Regions from separate parts of the Sphaerotilus microaerophilus genome, predicted to be linked through region 2. Evidence: predicted binding sites of a transcription regulator. Region 2 holds the regulator's gene; each other region holds the start of a gene.
What was found. Region 2 encodes FNR, which switches genes on or off when oxygen is low (the NO sensors DNR and NnrR bind a similar motif). Its sites were predicted from a motif close to TTGATNNNNATCAA; they were not measured.

Region 1 (5,341 bases), 3.0 Mb from region 2:
GGACTTCGGCGCCGGCCCGGCCGGCATGGTCGCGGCGCACCTGGGGGTGGCGGTCTTCGTGGTCGGCGTGGCGATGGTCAAGGGCTACGGCGTCGAGCGCGACGTGCGCATGGCGCCGGGCGACAGCCACCCGTTGGCGGGCTGCACGCTGCGCTTCGAGCGCATGGCCGCACGCCAGGGCCCCAACTACGAGTCGAAGGCCGGCGAATTCAGCCTGGCCTGCCCCGGCGCGGCCCCGCTCGCGCTGCTGAGCGAGAAGCGCGCCTACGTCGGCTCGGGCATGCCGATGACCGAATCGGCCATCTCGCCGGGCCTGACGCGCGACCTCTACGTCGCGCTGGGCGAGGCGATCGGCCCGGGTGAGCAGGGCGCATGGAGCGTGCGGGTGCAGTACAAGCCCTTCATGCGCTGGGTCTGGGGCGGCGTGCTGCTGATGGCCATCGGCAGCTTCTGGGCCGCTGCGGCGCGGCGCTACCGGCGTGTGCGCCAACCGGCCGATGCCGCGGCAGACGTTGCCGTTGACGTTACGGCGGGCGGTGCCCCGGCCGCGGCCTTCCAACCCGTTCCGGAGCCTTCGGCATGAGCGAAGTGAGTGGTTCCTCTCCTGTGGCGGGGGCATCGCCCAAGGGCCGCCCGCGCTGGGGCCTGTGGGCCGCGCTGGCGGCGGTGGTGGCCCTGCTGGGCCTGCTGGCCGCGGGCATGGGGCGCGACCCGCGCGAGCTGCCCTCGGTGCTGATCGGCAAGCCCTGGCCCGCGCTGGCGCTGCCGCAGCTGAACGACCCCACGCCCATCGGCGCGCCGCAGTGGACCGGCAAGCCGCGCCTGATCAACCTCTGGGCCTCCTGGTGTGCCACCTGCGTGGAGGAGCACCCGGCCCTGCTGGCGCTGGCCGCGCAGCTGCGTGCCCAGGGCCGCAGCGACCAGCTCATCGGCCTGAACTACAAGGACAAGGCCGGCGACGCCCAGGCCTGGCTGGCCCGGCATGGCAACCCGTTCAGCACCTCGCTGGTCGATGCCGATGGCCGGCTGGCCATCGAGCTGGGGGTCTACGGCGCGCCCGAGACCTTCGTGATCGACGCGCGTGGCGTGATCGTGCACAAGCACATCGGCGCGCTGACGCCCGAAGTCATCCGCGATCGCATCCTGCCGCTGCTGGACGGCAAGCCGGCGGCGAAGGAGGGCGCATGAGGCCGTCCCTGTCCCGGCTGGTGGCCATCGCCGCCCTGCTGCTGTCCAACGCGGGCTGGGCGGTGGTGCCTGCGCCGATGCCGGCGTCCGGTTCTACTTCGGTTTCTGCTTCGGTTTCAGCCTCGGCCGCAGCGGTGGCAGGCGAAGTGGACGCCGACCGCTTCATGGCGCTGACCAGCGAGCTGCGTTGCCTGGTCTGCCAGAACGAGTCGCTGGCCGACTCGCACGCGCCGCTGGCGATGGACCTCAAGCGCGAGATCCAGGCGCGCATGGCCGCCGGTGACAGCAATGCGCAGATCCTCGACTTTCTGGTACAGCGCTACGGCGACTTCGTCACCTACCGCCCGCCCGTCAACGCTCGCACCGGGCTGCTCTGGCTCGGGCCGGCGCTGCTGCTGGCCATCGGCGCGGTGGTGGTCTGGCGCCAGACCCGCCGCACGCGGGGCGGTGAGGACAGCCCTTCGAGGTCGACATCATGAGCAGCAGCGCTTTCCTGCAGGGCTGGTTCTGGCCCTTCGCCGCCACCGCCCTGGTGCTGGTGGCCCTGTTCACCTTCAGCCTGGCCCGCGCCGCACGGGCCACCCCGGCCGCTGGCGGGGGCGCGGAGGCGGGGGGCGGCGCACCGCGCGGCCAGGCCTTTGCCTTCGCGGTGGGGCTGCCGCTGCTGGCGCTGGCGCTCTATGCCGCGCTCGGCCAGCCGCGCGCGCTCAACCCAGCCGAGCGCGAGACCGGCTCGGTGGCCCAGGTCGAGAGCATGGTCGAGCGCCTCGCCGAGCGCCTCCAGCGCGACCCCGGCGACGTCAAGGGCTGGCTGATGCTGGCGCATTCCTACAAGGTGATGGGCCGGGCCGCCGAGTCGGCCGAGGCCTACGAGCAGGCCGACCGGGCCGCACCCGACACGGGGGCGCCGGCCGCAGCGGTGGCGGCCGCCTCGGTCGCTGGGCCGGCCGGGCTGATCGCCGCCGGCCAGCCCTGGCAGCGTGACCCCAACCGGCTGGTCGACTGGATCGAGGTGCGCATGCTGGCGGCCGACGATCACTTCGATGCGCGCAGCCTGCAGCTGCTGCGCCGCGCGCAGGCGCTGGCGCCGCAGCACCCGGGCGTGCTGATGCTGTCCGGCCTGGCTGCGCTGGACCGGCATGACTTTGCGGCGGCGCGGGCTGCCTTCACCGCGCTGCGTGACCAGTCCGATCCGGGCTCCGAGGACCGCGCCACGCTGGACGAGGCACTGGCCAAGCTGGCGCAGGGCGTGGACCCGCGCCGCGCCGCCGCGCCCGCCGAACCCGCCACCGCGGCCAGCGGGCGCTGAGGCGCGCGGGCGCACAGACTGGGTGGCATGGACCCACGCCGACGCTTCTTCCTGCGCGCTGCGGCCCGGCCGGCCGAGCTGGCCGCGGCCCGGGTGCCCCAGCCGCGCCCGCCCTGGGCGCTGCGGCCCGATGCGGCCTTCACCGAACGCTGCAGCCGCTGTGGCGACTGCGTGCGCGCCTGCCCGCGCGGCCTGCTTGCGGCGGGCGGCTTCCCGGTCCTGAGCTTTGCCCGGCAGGGCTGCGACGAGTGCGGTGCCTGCCGCAGCGCCTGCACGACCGGGGCGATCGTGCCCGCAGCGACCGCCACGCCGCCGGCCTTCACCTGGCGCGTGGCCATCGGCACGGGCTGCCTGGCGCAGCACCGGGTCGAGTGCCGCCTGTGTGCCGACGCCTGCGACGCGCGCGCCCTGCGCTTCGTGCCCGCGCTGGGCGGTGTGGCGCAGCTGCGCATCGACACCGAGGCCTGCACGGGCTGCGGCGAGTGCGTGTCGCTCTGCCCGGTGGCCGCGATCACGATGGCCGAGCCTGCCCCTCCCGCGGCGACCGCAGCCGCGCCCGACCGTTCGACCGCCCCCGAGGCCGACCATGGATGACACCCAGCTCACCGAGCTCTGCGACGCGCTGATCCACACCCGCCAGCACGTCGGACCCAAGCGCCTGGGCGAGCCGGCCCCGGACGAGCGGCAGCTGCGCGAGCTCTTCGCCGCCGCGGCGGCGGCCCCGGACCACGGGCAGCTGCGGCCCTGGCGCTTCCTGGTGCTCGGCCCCGCGGCGCGCGAGCGCCTGGCGCAGTGCTTTGCCGATGCGCTGCTGGAGCGCGACCCGCAGGCCCTGCCCGGGCAGATCGAGGACGCGCGCCGCAAGGCCGTCCGGGGGCCGGTGCTGCTGCTGGCCATTGCCGACCTGCGTGCCGAAGATCCCGATGTACCACCTGCCGAGCGGCTGCTGTCGCTGGGCTGCGCCATCCAGAACCTGCTGCTGGCCGCGCGTGCGCGGGGCTACGCCAGCGGGCTGTCGAGCGGGCGGGCGCTGCGCTCGCCGCTGCTGCGCAGTGCCTTTGGCGTGCGCGAGGGCGAGGAGGCTGTGTGCTTCATCAGCCTGGGCACGCCACTGAGCAGCAAGCCGCCGCGCCAGCGCCCGGCGGTGGACGACTTCGTGCAATGGGTCGCCTGACCCTCGGGAGAACCCCAGGGCCGGCGGGGGTCCGTCAGCCTTGATGTTCGTCAATTTGACGAGCATCAAAGCCCTGCGATCGAAACTTGAGCATAGTCAAGTCTGTGCCGGCCGTCGTTGGGAACGGCACACTTTGCAGTCTTCCGAGGTTGCCTGATCCCCTCCGTTGGAGGGTGAGCAAGCCTGGGGTCAGGAGCAGGGCCATGAACATCCTCGGCGCCGTGGTGCGCACCCGAATGAACGATCTGGACGCCGTCGTCACCCGCATGGGCTCGCTGGCGGGCGTGGACGTGGCGCTCAACCCGGGTGATGGCCGCCTGGTGGCGGTGCTGGAGGATGCCTGCACCGCCGACGGGTTGCCCGTCAGCGCGGCCGGCCAGCTGGCGCAGATCGCCCTGTGGCCCGAGGTGCTGTCGACCTCGCTGGTCTACGAGTACTCCGGTACGCCGGCCAATGCGCCGGCTGCCCAGCCAGTGGCCGGGCCGGTGCTGCAGGGCGCCACCGACTGGCGCATGGGGCTGGCCGAGCTGGCCCGCTACGGCAGCGCACCGCCCGGCTGAGGGGCGCGGCGCACATTGATTTCCCCGGCTGCTCCCGGCTGCTCCCAGCCGGTCCCGGACCTCCGACTCATCACGGCAGATCTTCCCCGCGGGCCCTGGGCCCAATGTGGGCGGCGCTGCTGCATTCTCTGATCACCCCACCGAGCGAACACACCATGGAATCGAATCGCCGTGACTTCCTGAAATCGCAGGCCCTGGCGGCCAGCGCGGCTGCGGCCGGCATTTCCATGCCCGTCGTGGCCGAGGCGGCCGCACCGGCGCCGGCCAAGACCGCCGCCGACGTGGCGGTGCGCTGGGACAAGGCGCCCTGCCGCTTCTGCGGCACCGGCTGCTCGGTGATGGTGGGCGTGCAGGACGGGCGCGTGGTCGCCACCCAGGGCGACCCGGAGGCGCCGGTCAACCGCGGGCTGAACTGCATCAAGGGCTACTTCCTGTCCAAGATCATGTACGGCAAGGACCGCCTGACCACGCCGCTGCTGCGCAAGAAGAACGGCGTGTACGACAAGGAAGGCGACTTCGTGCCGGTGGGCTGGGACGAGGCCTTCGACATCATGGCCGCCAAGTGGAAGGAGGCGCTGAAGACCGAGGGCCCGGGCTCGATCGCCATGTTCGGCTCCGGCCAGTGGACGATCTGGGAGGGCTACGCTGCCAGCAAGCTCTGGAAGGCGGGCTTTCGCTCCAACAACCTGGATCCGAACGCGCGCCATTGCATGGCCAGCGCGGTGACGGGCTTCATGCGCACCTTCGGCATCGACGAGCCGATGGGCTGCTACGACGACATCGAGCAGGCCGACGCCTTCGTGCTCTGGGGCTCGAACATGGCCGAGATGCACCCCATCCTGTGGAGCCGCATCACCGACCGCCGGTTGTCCAACCCGAACGTCAAGGTCGCGGTGCTGTCCACCTACGAGCACCGCAGCTTCGACCTGGCCGATCAGCCGATGGTCTTCACGCCGCAGACCGACCTGGCGATCCTGAACTTCATCGCGAACTACATCATCACCAACAAAAAGGTGAACACCGAGTTCGTCAAGAAGAACATCAACTTCAAGAAGGGCGCCACCGACATCGGCTATGGCCTGCGCCCCGGCCATGCGCTGGAGAAGGACG
Region 2 (5,341 bases):
ACCGCCAGATCGGCCGAACTGGCCTTGTTGGCAAAGGCGTTGGCCTTGGCACGCTGCGCAAAGGACTCGATGACCGGCGCGTGCGCGACGTCGCGGGAATCGCTCCCATCGACGGCGGGAACGTTCTGCAGCGCATCGAAGTAGTCGCGCCAGTTGTCGGGCACGGAGCCCGGGTTGTCGAGGTACGCCTCGTACATCTCTTCGACATAAGGCGCATTGCCGCCGAAGAGGTGCGAGTTCGACCTGTGTTGCTGCATCATCTTTCGCTCACCTTGCGTCCCGGTATCCAGGACTCCGATGGGTTGAACAACCTTCCGCGACACGGCTGGACCGGCTAGCGGATTGCGACCCGGCTTGACTGTTGCCAGAGAAGGGGACGGGAAGGACCTACAGAATCAAGACCATGAATTTAGCATTGCCAGGCTTTCACAGGCCTGTCACCGGTCTTTGGCGCGCCGCAAAGGCGACCTGGGAGAAACCCGCAGCAGCGCCAGCCTCGGCGGCGGAAATCCCGCCAAGGAGCCTCAGCGCTGGGCAAACGGGGCGGCCAGCGGCTCGCCGATGAAGACCCCCTGCTGCGGCCACTTCACGCTCTTCCAGTAGGCCTCCAGCACCGTGCTGCCCTGCAGGTAGTGCAGCAGCGCGAGCTGGGGGTGGGGAAACTTCTGCGTGTGGTTGCAGGGCTCGCTGACGCTGCCATAGCTGGCGGTGGCGCCTGCATCGATCCAGGCCAGCGCGCTGGTCTGGCCGCTGCCTCCGCCCAGTTGCCCACCAAAGGAGGTCAGGTGGTCGGCCATGGCGCCCGGCGCCCAGTTCAGGCGATCCAGGCCCGCGAGCGTGGGCAGGCCGGTCTGCACCAGCAACAGGCGGTCCTCGCCCGCCGGCAGGTCCCCTTGCTGTACATGGGTGGCCACTGCGACACCGCGCAGCAGGCTTGGCGGCGGGTACTGGGGCAGCCGGACGCTGCGCGCCGCGTCGCGCGTGACCATGTAATACGCATGCACAGGCGGCGAGCCGCGCAGGCCTAGGCTGCCGTCGGCCGCCATGCCACGCTCGATCAGCGCGTGGGCCGCGTCCACGCTGCCGGCGGCCAGCAACATCGACGGACGCAGGCCCAGGTCCCGCCAGGGCGCACCGCTGGGTGAGTTGAAGTAGCGCGATCCCGTGGCCTTGGCACAGGTGTTCGAGCACAGCCCGGGCTCCAACCCCAGCGACACCGCGGCGGTGATGGACTGGCACTCCACCGCGTAGGGCTGCGCCCACACCAGCGCCAGGCCCTGGACGTCGTCGCCGAAGTGCGCCTCGATGGCCGCGCGCAACTGCGCGCCATCCCCTGCAGACAGGCTCGCCTGGCGCGGCAGCTTCACGCGCAGCACATGCCCGGGCGGGATCTGGCGCCGCTGGACGTAGCGCTCACCCACCTCGACCGAATACGGATCGTCCTGGTTGATCACCACGCCCAAGGTCTTCGAGGTGATGCGCCCGATCGCCCGGGGCACCCTCGTCCACCGCAACACCAGGGGTGCTGCCGAGGCCGCTGCAGCGGAGGCCGCAGGTGCCCGCTCCGTGGCGGGCGGCTCGGTGGCCTCGCCCGCATGAGCGGCCTGCCAGGCCGGCAGCAGCCCACTCGCCAGCGCAGCCAGAGCCGCCAGAGCCACCCGCCCCACCGGCCGGCACAGATATCCACACAGCCAGCTCGACCATCTTCTTTTCGCCATGCGAAAATCCATCATCGACTCAACATCCCCGACATGACGAAAAAGGAAGGCAGCACCCCGACCATCCAGGTCCTGGAGCGCATGTTCACCCTGCTGGATGTGCTGGCGGCACACCAGGACCCGGTGTCCCTGAAGCAGATCAGCGAGCATACCGGCCTGCACCCCTCGACTGCGCACCGGATCCTGAATGACTTGGCGGTGGGCCGCTTCGTGGATCGCCCCGAGGCGGGCAGCTACCGGCTGGGCATGCGCCTGCTGGAGCTGGGCAACCTGGTGAAGGCGCGGCTGGATGTGCGTGACGCCGCGCTCGGGCCGATGCGCGAGCTGCACAAGCTCACCCACCAGCCGGTGAACCTGTCGGTACGGCAGGGCGACGAGATCGTCTACATCGAGCGCACCTACTCCGAGCGCTCAGGCATGCAGGTCGTGCGCGCCGTGGGTGGCCGCGCACCACTGCACCTGACGTCGGTGGGCAAGCTCTTCCTGGCGCACGACGACCCGCAGCGCGTGCGCGCCTACGCCACCCGCACCGGCCTGGCCGGGCACACCCGCAACAGCATCACCGACCCGGCCTTGCTGGATCGCGAACTGGCCCGGGTGCGCCAGACCGACATCGCACGCGACAACGAGGAATTGGAACTCGGCGTGCGCTGCATGGCCGCCGCCATCTACGACGACCAGTCGCGCCTCATCGCCGGCCTGTCCATCTCCGCTCCCGCGGATCGCCTCGAAGAAGGCTGGATGGACCGCCTGCGCGAAACCGCCCGGCAGATCTCCGCCTCACTCGGCTACCGGGCGGAGTAACCCACCCGCTCGGTCAACACCCGTCTTTTCTTTTGCAAGCAGCGACCGCGGATCCGGTTCCGCCGGTCCGGTGGTTGCGCCCCCTTGAGGGGGAGCGGCGTGAGCCGCTGCGGGGGTGGGTCAACTCAAGCGCTGGTGCCGTTCACCACGCGCTGCAGCGCAGACTGCTCGATGATGCGGATGTCGCGCTGCTTCACCTCCAGGATGCCTTCCTCCTGGAATTTCGAGAAGGTTCGGCTGACCGTCTCCAGCTTCAGGCCGAGGTAGCTGCCGATCTCCTCGCGGGTCATGCGCAGCACCAGCGCCGAGGCGGAGAAGCCGCGCGCCTGCAGGCGCTGCGTCAGGTTCAGCAGGAAGGCCGCCAGGCGCTCCTCCGCGCGCATGCTGCCCAGCAGCAGCATCACGCCGTGGTCGCGCACGATCTCGCGGCTCATGATCTTGTGGAACTGGTGCTGCAGCAGCGTGAACTCGCGCGAGAGCGACTCCAGCTGGCCGTAGGGGATCATGCAGACCTGCGAGTCCTCCAGCGCCACGGCGTCACAGGAATGCCGGTCGGTGCTGATGCCATCCAGGCCGATCAACTCACCCGCCATCTGGAAGCCAGTGACCTGCTCGCGGCCGTCGGAGGCCGACACCACGGTCTTGAAGAAGCCGGTGCGCACCGCATAGAGCGCGGCAAAGGGGTCGCCGGCATGGAAGATACTTTCGCCCCGCTTCACGCTGCGCCGCGTGCTGACCATGTCATCGAGCGACAACATCTCGTCGTCTGTCAGCCCCACAGGCAGACACAGTTCGCGGAGGTTGCAGGCGGAACAGGCAACCTTCAGGGCTTCGAGCCGTGACGGCGGTGCGGTTTCTTGCGTCATGTCAGAGATTATCGCACCGAGGCTCGTGCGTAACGCACGCAGCGGACCCCGCGAGGCGGGACCGAGACAGATCAAATCGGGGTCTACCCCGACCCGTCGGCACGATGGTAGATTGAGTTATGTCAATATGGACGCCAGCCATCGGGGCACAGTGCACGAATGGAAGAAATGACCACGGTTGATATGGTGGAGGGCCAGAGTGCGCTCTCACGCCAAGAGGGCATGCCCGTACTCAGCGAAGACCTGCTGCGCCGCATGGACGTGCCCGGGCCGCGCTACACCTCCTACCCCACGGCGGACCGCTTCGTCGAGGCCTTCGGGCCCGACCAGTACGTGCAGGCGCTGACGCAGCGCGCCACCGGCGGCGTGGCTGGCGCGGGCGGCCCGCTGTCGCTCTACCTCCACATCCCCTTTTGCGAGTCGGTCTGCTACTACTGCGCCTGCAACAAGATCGTCACCCGTGACCACGGCCGCGCCGAGGCCTACCTGGCGGCGCTGACGCACGAGCTTGATCTGGTCACCAACGTGATCGGCCGCGAGCAGCCGGTGTCGCAATTGCACTTCGGCGGCGGCACGCCGACCTTCCTCAGCGACGCGGAGCTCTCCGGCCTGATGGCCACCCTGCGCAGCCGGGTGCAGTTGCTGCCCAAGGGCGAGTACTCGATCGAGATCGACCCGCGCACCGTCACGCACGACCGGCTGGCCCACCTCGCCGAACTGGGGTTCAACCGGTTGTCCTTCGGCGTACAGGACTTCGATGCTGACGTTCAGAAGGCCGTGCACCGCATCCAGCCGGCCGAGCAGGTGCATGCGCTGATGGCCTCGGCACGCTCACTGGGCTTCGACTCGATCAACGTCGACCTCATCTACGGCCTGCCAAAACAGACCCCCGAGAGCTTCCAGCGCACGGTGAGCGAAGTGGCTCGGCTGCGCCCGGACCGCATCGCCTTGTACGGCTACGCCCACCTGCCAGCACGCTTCAAGCCGCAGCGGCGCATCCCGATCGAGATCCTGCCCACCGGCGGCGACCGCATCGGCATGCTGTCGCAGGCCATCGCCGGCTTCATCGCCCACGGCTACCAGTACATCGGGATGGACCACTTCGCACTGCCGGAGGATCCGCTCGCGCAGGCCAAGCGCCAGGGCCGCCTGCACCGCAACTTCCAGGGCTACAGCACGCAGCCGGACTGCGATCTGGTGGCGCTGGGCGTGTCGGCGATCAGCCGGGTCGGCCCGACCTACAGCCAGAACGCCAAGACCCTGGACGACTACTACGACGCGCTGCGCCGTGGCGGCCTGCCGGTGGTGCGCGGCCTCGCGCTCAGCCGCGATGACCTGGTGCGCCGCGCGGTGATCATGTCCATCATGTGCCACGGCCGCCTGAGCTACGAGTCGGTGGCGCTGGCGCACCTGATCGACGTGCGCAGCTACTTCGCCGCCGAGATCGAGTCGCTGCAGGAGCACGCCGACGCCGGCCTGCTGAAGCTCGACCAGGACGGCTTCGAGCTGACCTCGCTGGGCTGGTACTTCGTGCGCTACATCGCGATGGTGTTCGACAAGTACGTGCGCGTGGACCGCGCCCGCGAGCGCTTCTCCCGCGTGATCTGAGTTGACCCGATGAGTGCTGCCCTGGTGGTCACGGCCGCCCTGATGGGGGTGGCCGGGGTGCCGCACTGTGCCGGCATGTGCGGCGCCGGCTGTGCCGCTGCCGCCCGGCTGTGCCACCCCGCCAGGCCATCGCGCGCCGTGGCGGGGCTGCTGGTCGGCCGGCTGGTCGCCTACATGGTGGCCGGGATGCTCGCTGCCACGGTGGTGACCGGGCTGCAGACGCTGTCGGAGGGCACCGGTTGGCTGCGCCCCGTCTGGGTCGGCCTGCAGGCCTTCCTGCTGCTGCTGGGGCTGTGGTTGATGCTGCGCGGTCGCCTGCCGCCGAGCATCGAGGCCTGGGCCGAG
Region 3 (5,341 bases), 720 kb from region 2:
GCCCGGTCGCCATCCAGGCGATCAAGGACAACCGCAGTGCTTACCTGATGGCCGTGGGCGGCGCAGCCTACCTGGTGTCCAAGGCGATCAAGACCGCCAAGGTGGTGGGCTTCGCCGACCTGGGCATGGAAGCCATCTACGAGTTCGACGTGGTCGACATGCCGGTGACGGTGGCGGTGGACGCCGGCGGCACCAGCGCCCACATCGAGGGACCGAAGACGTGGCAGGCCAAGATCGGCAAAATCCCGGTCGCGGTGGCCTGAGGCGGCGCGACGACGGGACAGCGGGCCATGACGACCCCCACCCCGTGGCCTGAACGCCCCGCCGCTCCGCTGGACGCGCCGCTCTGTCCCCTGTGCGGGCAGTCCAACGCCTGCGCGCCGGTCGCCTCGGGCCGCTTCGGCTCAGCCTGCTGGTGCACCGAGCTGACGCTGCCGGCCGAGCTGTTCGCCCGCCTACCCGCCGAGGCGCGCGGCACGGCCTGCATCTGCCGCGCCTGCGCCGTGGCGGCCGGTGCCCAGCCCAAGGGCTGATTGCACCCGGCTGCGCCGACTACGCCCGGGGCGGCTGCGGCTCCGGCGCCTGGTGCACCACCTGCTGCGGGAAGGGAATCTCCACCCCTTCGCGGCGCAGCAGGTCCAGCACCGCCAGGTTGACGGCTGAGCGGACGTTGGCCTGGCCGTTCTCCGGGTCGGCGATCCAGAAGAAGATCCCCAGGTCCAGCCCGTTGGCGCCAAAGGCCAGCAGGTGCGTGGCCGGTGCGGGCTCGGGCAGAACCCGGTCCACGCCGCGCACCACCGCATTGATGCGCTCGCGCAGCCCGTCGACATCGGTGTCGTAACCCACGCTGACCAGCGACTGCACCAGCAGCTGCCGGTCGGCCAGCGTCAGGTTCTCCACCACGCCGGTGATGAGCGCCTCGTTGGGGATGATCGCCTCGCGGCCGGTGGCAGCGCGGATCACGGTGTAGCGCGTCGTGATGTCGGTGATGCGGCCCTCATGCTCGCCCACCTTGACGATGTCGCCGATGCGCACCGAGCGCTCGGCCAGGATCACGAAGCCGCTGATGTAGTTGGCCGCCAGCTTCTGCAGGCCGAAGCCAATGCCCACGCCCAGCGCGCCGCCGAGCACCGACAGCGCGGTCAGGTCGATGCCCACCGCCGACAGGGCCACCAGCAGGCCGACGAAGAGCAGGCCTGCGCGCAGCACGTTGGCCGCCGCCTTGCGCAGCGAGAGCTGCTCCCCGGTCGCGCCGCGCAGCAGGCGGGCCTCAAGCGCCGCGGACACCCACAGCGCCAGCACCAGCACGAAGCCCGCCAGCAGCGTGCCCTCGAGCAGCGTACGCAGGCTCAGCGGGTGCGAGCCGATCTTCCACTGCACCTCTTCCAGCCACTCCAGCAGCACCGGCAGCAGGCCTGTGAGCCACAGCACCGTCGCCGCCCAGGCCAGCCAGGAGATGCTGCGCTCGACGAAGCGCATCATCTGTGACCCGGGAAACGCCGCCGACAGCACCCGCACGCTCAGGCGGATGATCGCCAGCGACAGCAGCACCGGTACCGCCACCGCGAACACCGCCACCGGCTGCCCAGCCAAGCCGAGCAGGCGTTTGCACAGGTAGGCCAGCGCCAACGCCAGCAAGGGGAACAACACGCCGTCCACCAGGTGCTCACCGAACCAGATCGACGGCTCGCGCTGCGCCGCTGGAACCGCTGGAACCGCGGTGCCCGAAGCACCCGAGGAACCCGCTGGGCCGCGCAGCAAGCGCACCAGCAGGGCGCTCAGCCCGAGCAGTGCGGCCAGCAGGCCCCACTCGGTCAAGGCGCCGGGACGCAGCACGGCGGCCAGGAGATCGGTAGGCAGGACAAAGGACGGGGACATCGACACGGGCGGGCAGAGGGAGCCGGGGGACAGGTCATTGTCGCCCGCGCCAGCCGGCCAACGGTGACAGCGACGGCGCCAGCGACAATCGCTTGCGTTGCTTGCAGCGCTTCACCCGCCTGCTCACCCCCGTCGCCCAGCCCGTGCCCATCCCCGCGTTCCCCGCCCCACCAGCACCGTCCCGCCTGCCACCGCCTGCGCGCACCGCGCAGGAAGACATCGGCATCCTCCACGCCGACGCGGCCTTGCTGGTCGTACTCAAACCGGCAGGGATGCTGTCGGTGCCCGGCCGCGGCGAGGAGCGGGCGGACTGCGTGGCCACCCGGGTGCAGGCGCGGTACCCCGACGCCCTCGTGGTGCACCGGCTCGACATGGCCACCTCGGGCCTGATGCTGTTCGGCCTCGGCCTGGCCGCGCAGCGCACGCTGAGTCGATCCTTCGAACGACGTGAAGTGAGCAAGCGCTATCTCGCCGTCGTCGACAAACTGGTTCTTCAGGATGAGGGCAGCGTCACAAGCCCATTGATCTGCGACTGGCCGAACCGGCCTCGCCAGAGGGTCGACGAACTGCGCGGCAAGCCAGCACTGACCCACTGGCGGGTGCTCGAACGCGACGTCGCGCAGAACTGCAGCCGGGTCGAACTGCAGCCCGTCACCGGGCGCTCCCACCAGTTGCGCGTGCACCTTCAGTCGATCGGCCACCCCATCCTGGGCGACGAGTTGTATGCCAGCCCCGAGGCCTTCGCCCGCTCCCCACGGCTGCTGCTGCACGCCTGCCAGATCGGCCTGCCACACCCGGTCAGCGGCGCCTGGATGGCCTTCGAGGATCCCGCGCCGTTCTGACACCGTTCAAGCGCCCAGATATGACGAAGCCCGGCATCGGCCGGGCTCCGGGGCACCGAGTGGAAGTCAGCAGGTGCTCAGGACTTGCCTGCGCGAGCGGCTGCTTCTGCATCCTCGCGCATGTGCTTCGTGATGAACCGGGCGTAGAAGACGCCCATTCCCAGGGTGATCGCAATCACCACGGCGCTCATCAGGCCGTAGTCGGTCGAAAAGAAATCCTTCAAGGCATGCATGACCAGCTCCTCATTGCAGACCTGCGTATCAGAACGTGTCACGAGGCCTTGGGGCTTGTCGTGCGTCAACCGCCTTGCGCGCTGTGCCCAAAAAAAGACGCCCTCCGGGGTGAGCCGGAGGGCGAATGCTCTGATGCGCCGAATGGGCCGCTGCCCGTTGATCGACGGGGTTGAGACTAGTCCGATCTGCGGCCGCGCGCACTAGGGAATGCATTGAGGAACTTTTTCTGTCCCCCGGGTTCTGGCATTCCCACACACTTCAGACGCGGCGGATCCCTTCAGCCGACGTTGGCAACGTACCAGCCGATCGCTTCCGCCAGGCCCTCGTGCACCCGGTAGGTCGGTGCATAGCCCAGCAGACGTGCCGCCTTGCTGACGTCAGCCAGCGAGTGGCGCACGTCACCGGCACGGAAATCGGCGTACTCCGGCGGCTCGATGGCCAGGTTGGTCCGCTCGCGCTGCAGGTTCTCGACCAGCGCGGCATGCAACTGGTTCAGCGTGGTGCGATCGCCCACGGCCACGTTGTAGACCTGGTTGACCGCCTCGGCGGATGTCGCCAGCCCGGCGCGCAGGTTGGCCTGCACGACGTTGGCGATGTAGCAGAAGTCACGCGAGGTCTCACCGTCGCCGTTGATGCGGCAACGTTCGCCACGCAGCATCGAGGCGATCCAGCGCGGAATCACCGCTGCATAGGCTCCATTGGGGTCCTGACGGGGACCGAAGACGTTGAAGTAGCGCAGGCCGACGGTCTGCAGTCCGTAGCAGCGGCCGAACACGTCGGCGTACAGCTCGTTCAGGTACTTCGTGACCGCATAGGGCGACAGCGGCTTGCCGATCACATCCTCGACCTTGGGCAGGGTCGGCGAATCGCCGTAGGTGGAGCTGGACGCGGCGTAGACAAAGCGCCCGGCCCCCGCATCGCGCGCCGCCACCAGCATGTTCAGGAAGCCAGTGGCGTTGGCACGGTGGGTGGTCTGCGGATCCTGCAGCGATCGCGGCACCGAGCCCAGCGCCGCCTGGTGCAGCACGATGTTCACGCCCTCGCAGGCCGTCGCGCAGGTGGCGGGATCGGCGATATCGCCCTCGATGAAGCGGTGGCGGGCCCAGGCCTCGTCGCCCACGGCAACCTGGACACGATCCAGGTTGTGGCGGTGGCCCGTGGCGAAATTGTCCAGGCTGGTCACGCGCTGGCCGAGGCGCAGCAGGTGCTCCAGCAGGTGCGAACCGATGAAGCCAGCGCTGCCGGTCACCAGCCAGTGGCGCGGCTCGGCCTGGACGGCCTGGACGAGGTCGGCGGGAAGGGTGTATGCCATGCGGGTCACCGGATCACAGGCGCCAGACATGCACGCCACGCGCTTCCAGCGCGGCGCGATCGGCCTGGCTCTTCACGTCCATGTAGACGCCGCCCGGTGCCAGCTTGGAGAGCAGCACGTCCAGCGGCTTCTCGGCCAGTTCCTGGTGGGCCACGGCAGCCACGATGGCGTTGGCCTTGGGCAGGTGCTCCCAGGACACCAAGTCCACGCCGTACTCGTGGCGGGCCTCGGCCGGCTCGGCCACCGGGTCATGCACGTGCACGGTCACACCAAAGGACTCCAGCTCGCGGATCACGTCGATGACCTTGGAGTTGCGCAGGTCCGGGCAGTTTTCCTTGAAGGTCAGGCCCAGCACGATGACGTGCGCGCCCTTGACCGGCGAGCCCGCCTTGATCAGCTGCTTGACGGTCTGCTGGGCGATGTAGGCGCCCATGCCGTCGTTGATGCGCCGACCCGCCAGGATGACCTGCGGGTGGTAGCCCAGGGTCTCAGCCTTGTGGGTGAGGTAGTACGGGTCCACGCCGATGCAGTGACCGCCGACCAGCCCCGGACGGAAGGGCAGGAAGTTCCACTTGGTGCCTGCAGCCTGCAGCACCTCCAGCGTGTCGATGCCGATGCGGTGGAAGATCAGCGACAACTCGTTGACCAGGGCGATGTTCAGGTCGCGCTGGGTGTTCTCGATCACCTTGGCAGCCTCGGCCACCTTGATCGACGAGGCACGGTACACACCGGCGGTGATGACACTGCCGTAGACGTCGGCCACCTTGTCCAGCGTGGCCGGGGTGTCTCCGGACACCACCTTGACGATGGTGGTCAGGGTGTGCACCTTGTCAGCCGGGTTGATGCGCTCGGGCGAGTAGCCGACGAAAAAGTCGCTCTTCCACTTGAGCCCGGAGTGTTTCTCCAGCAGCGGGATGCAGACCTCCTCGGTCGCCCCCGGGTAGACGGTGCTTTCGTAGACGACGATGGCACCCGGTTTGAGGTTCTTGCCCACCGCCGTGCTGGCACCCACCAGCGGCGAGAAGTCGGGGATGTGCGCCTCGTCCACGGGCGTGGGCACGGCCACGATGACGAA

Region 1: the regulator FNR is predicted to act here: its motif matches at 3,712-3,725, upstream of NGK70_RS23600 (chaperone NapD).
Region 3: the regulator FNR is predicted to act here: its motif matches at 3,009-3,022, upstream of NGK70_RS07775 (DUF3149 domain-containing protein).

What each region holds. Positions count from the first base shown of each region.
Region 1 is NZ_AP025730.1:5,469,548-5,474,888, reverse strand. It holds gene NGK70_RS23630 (heme lyase CcmF/NrfE family subunit) at 1-583, shown strand, start outside; gene NGK70_RS23625 (DsbE family thiol:disulfide interchange protein) at 580-1,188, shown strand; gene NGK70_RS23620 (cytochrome c-type biogenesis protein) at 1,185-1,667, shown strand; gene NGK70_RS23615 (tetratricopeptide repeat protein) at 1,664-2,497, shown strand; gene napF (ferredoxin-type protein NapF) at 2,525-3,091, shown strand; gene NGK70_RS23605 (nitroreductase family protein) at 3,084-3,671, shown strand; gene NGK70_RS23600 (chaperone NapD) at 3,875-4,231, shown strand; gene napA (nitrate reductase catalytic subunit NapA) at 4,387-5,341, shown strand, end outside.
Region 2 is NZ_AP025730.1:2,473,914-2,479,254, reverse strand. It holds gene NGK70_RS10745 (2-oxoglutarate dehydrogenase E1 component) at 1-260, opposite strand, end outside; gene NGK70_RS10740 (TIGR03790 family protein) at 525-1,718, opposite strand; gene NGK70_RS10735 (IclR family transcriptional regulator) at 1,752-2,522, shown strand; gene fnr (fumarate/nitrate reduction transcriptional regulator Fnr) at 2,648-3,388, opposite strand; gene hemN (oxygen-independent coproporphyrinogen III oxidase) at 3,611-4,996, shown strand; gene NGK70_RS10720 (urease accessory protein UreH domain-containing protein) at 5,006-5,341, shown strand, end outside.
Region 3 is NZ_AP025730.1:1,758,302-1,763,642, reverse strand. It holds gene NGK70_RS07795 (fumarate hydratase) at 1-263, shown strand, start outside; gene NGK70_RS07790 (cysteine-rich CWC family protein) at 291-533, shown strand; gene NGK70_RS07785 (mechanosensitive ion channel family protein) at 553-1,878, opposite strand; gene NGK70_RS07780 (RluA family pseudouridine synthase) at 1,980-2,720, shown strand; gene NGK70_RS07775 (DUF3149 domain-containing protein) at 2,798-2,953, opposite strand; gene NGK70_RS07770 (SDR family oxidoreductase) at 3,232-4,266, opposite strand; gene NGK70_RS07765 (nucleotide sugar dehydrogenase) at 4,280-5,341, opposite strand, start outside.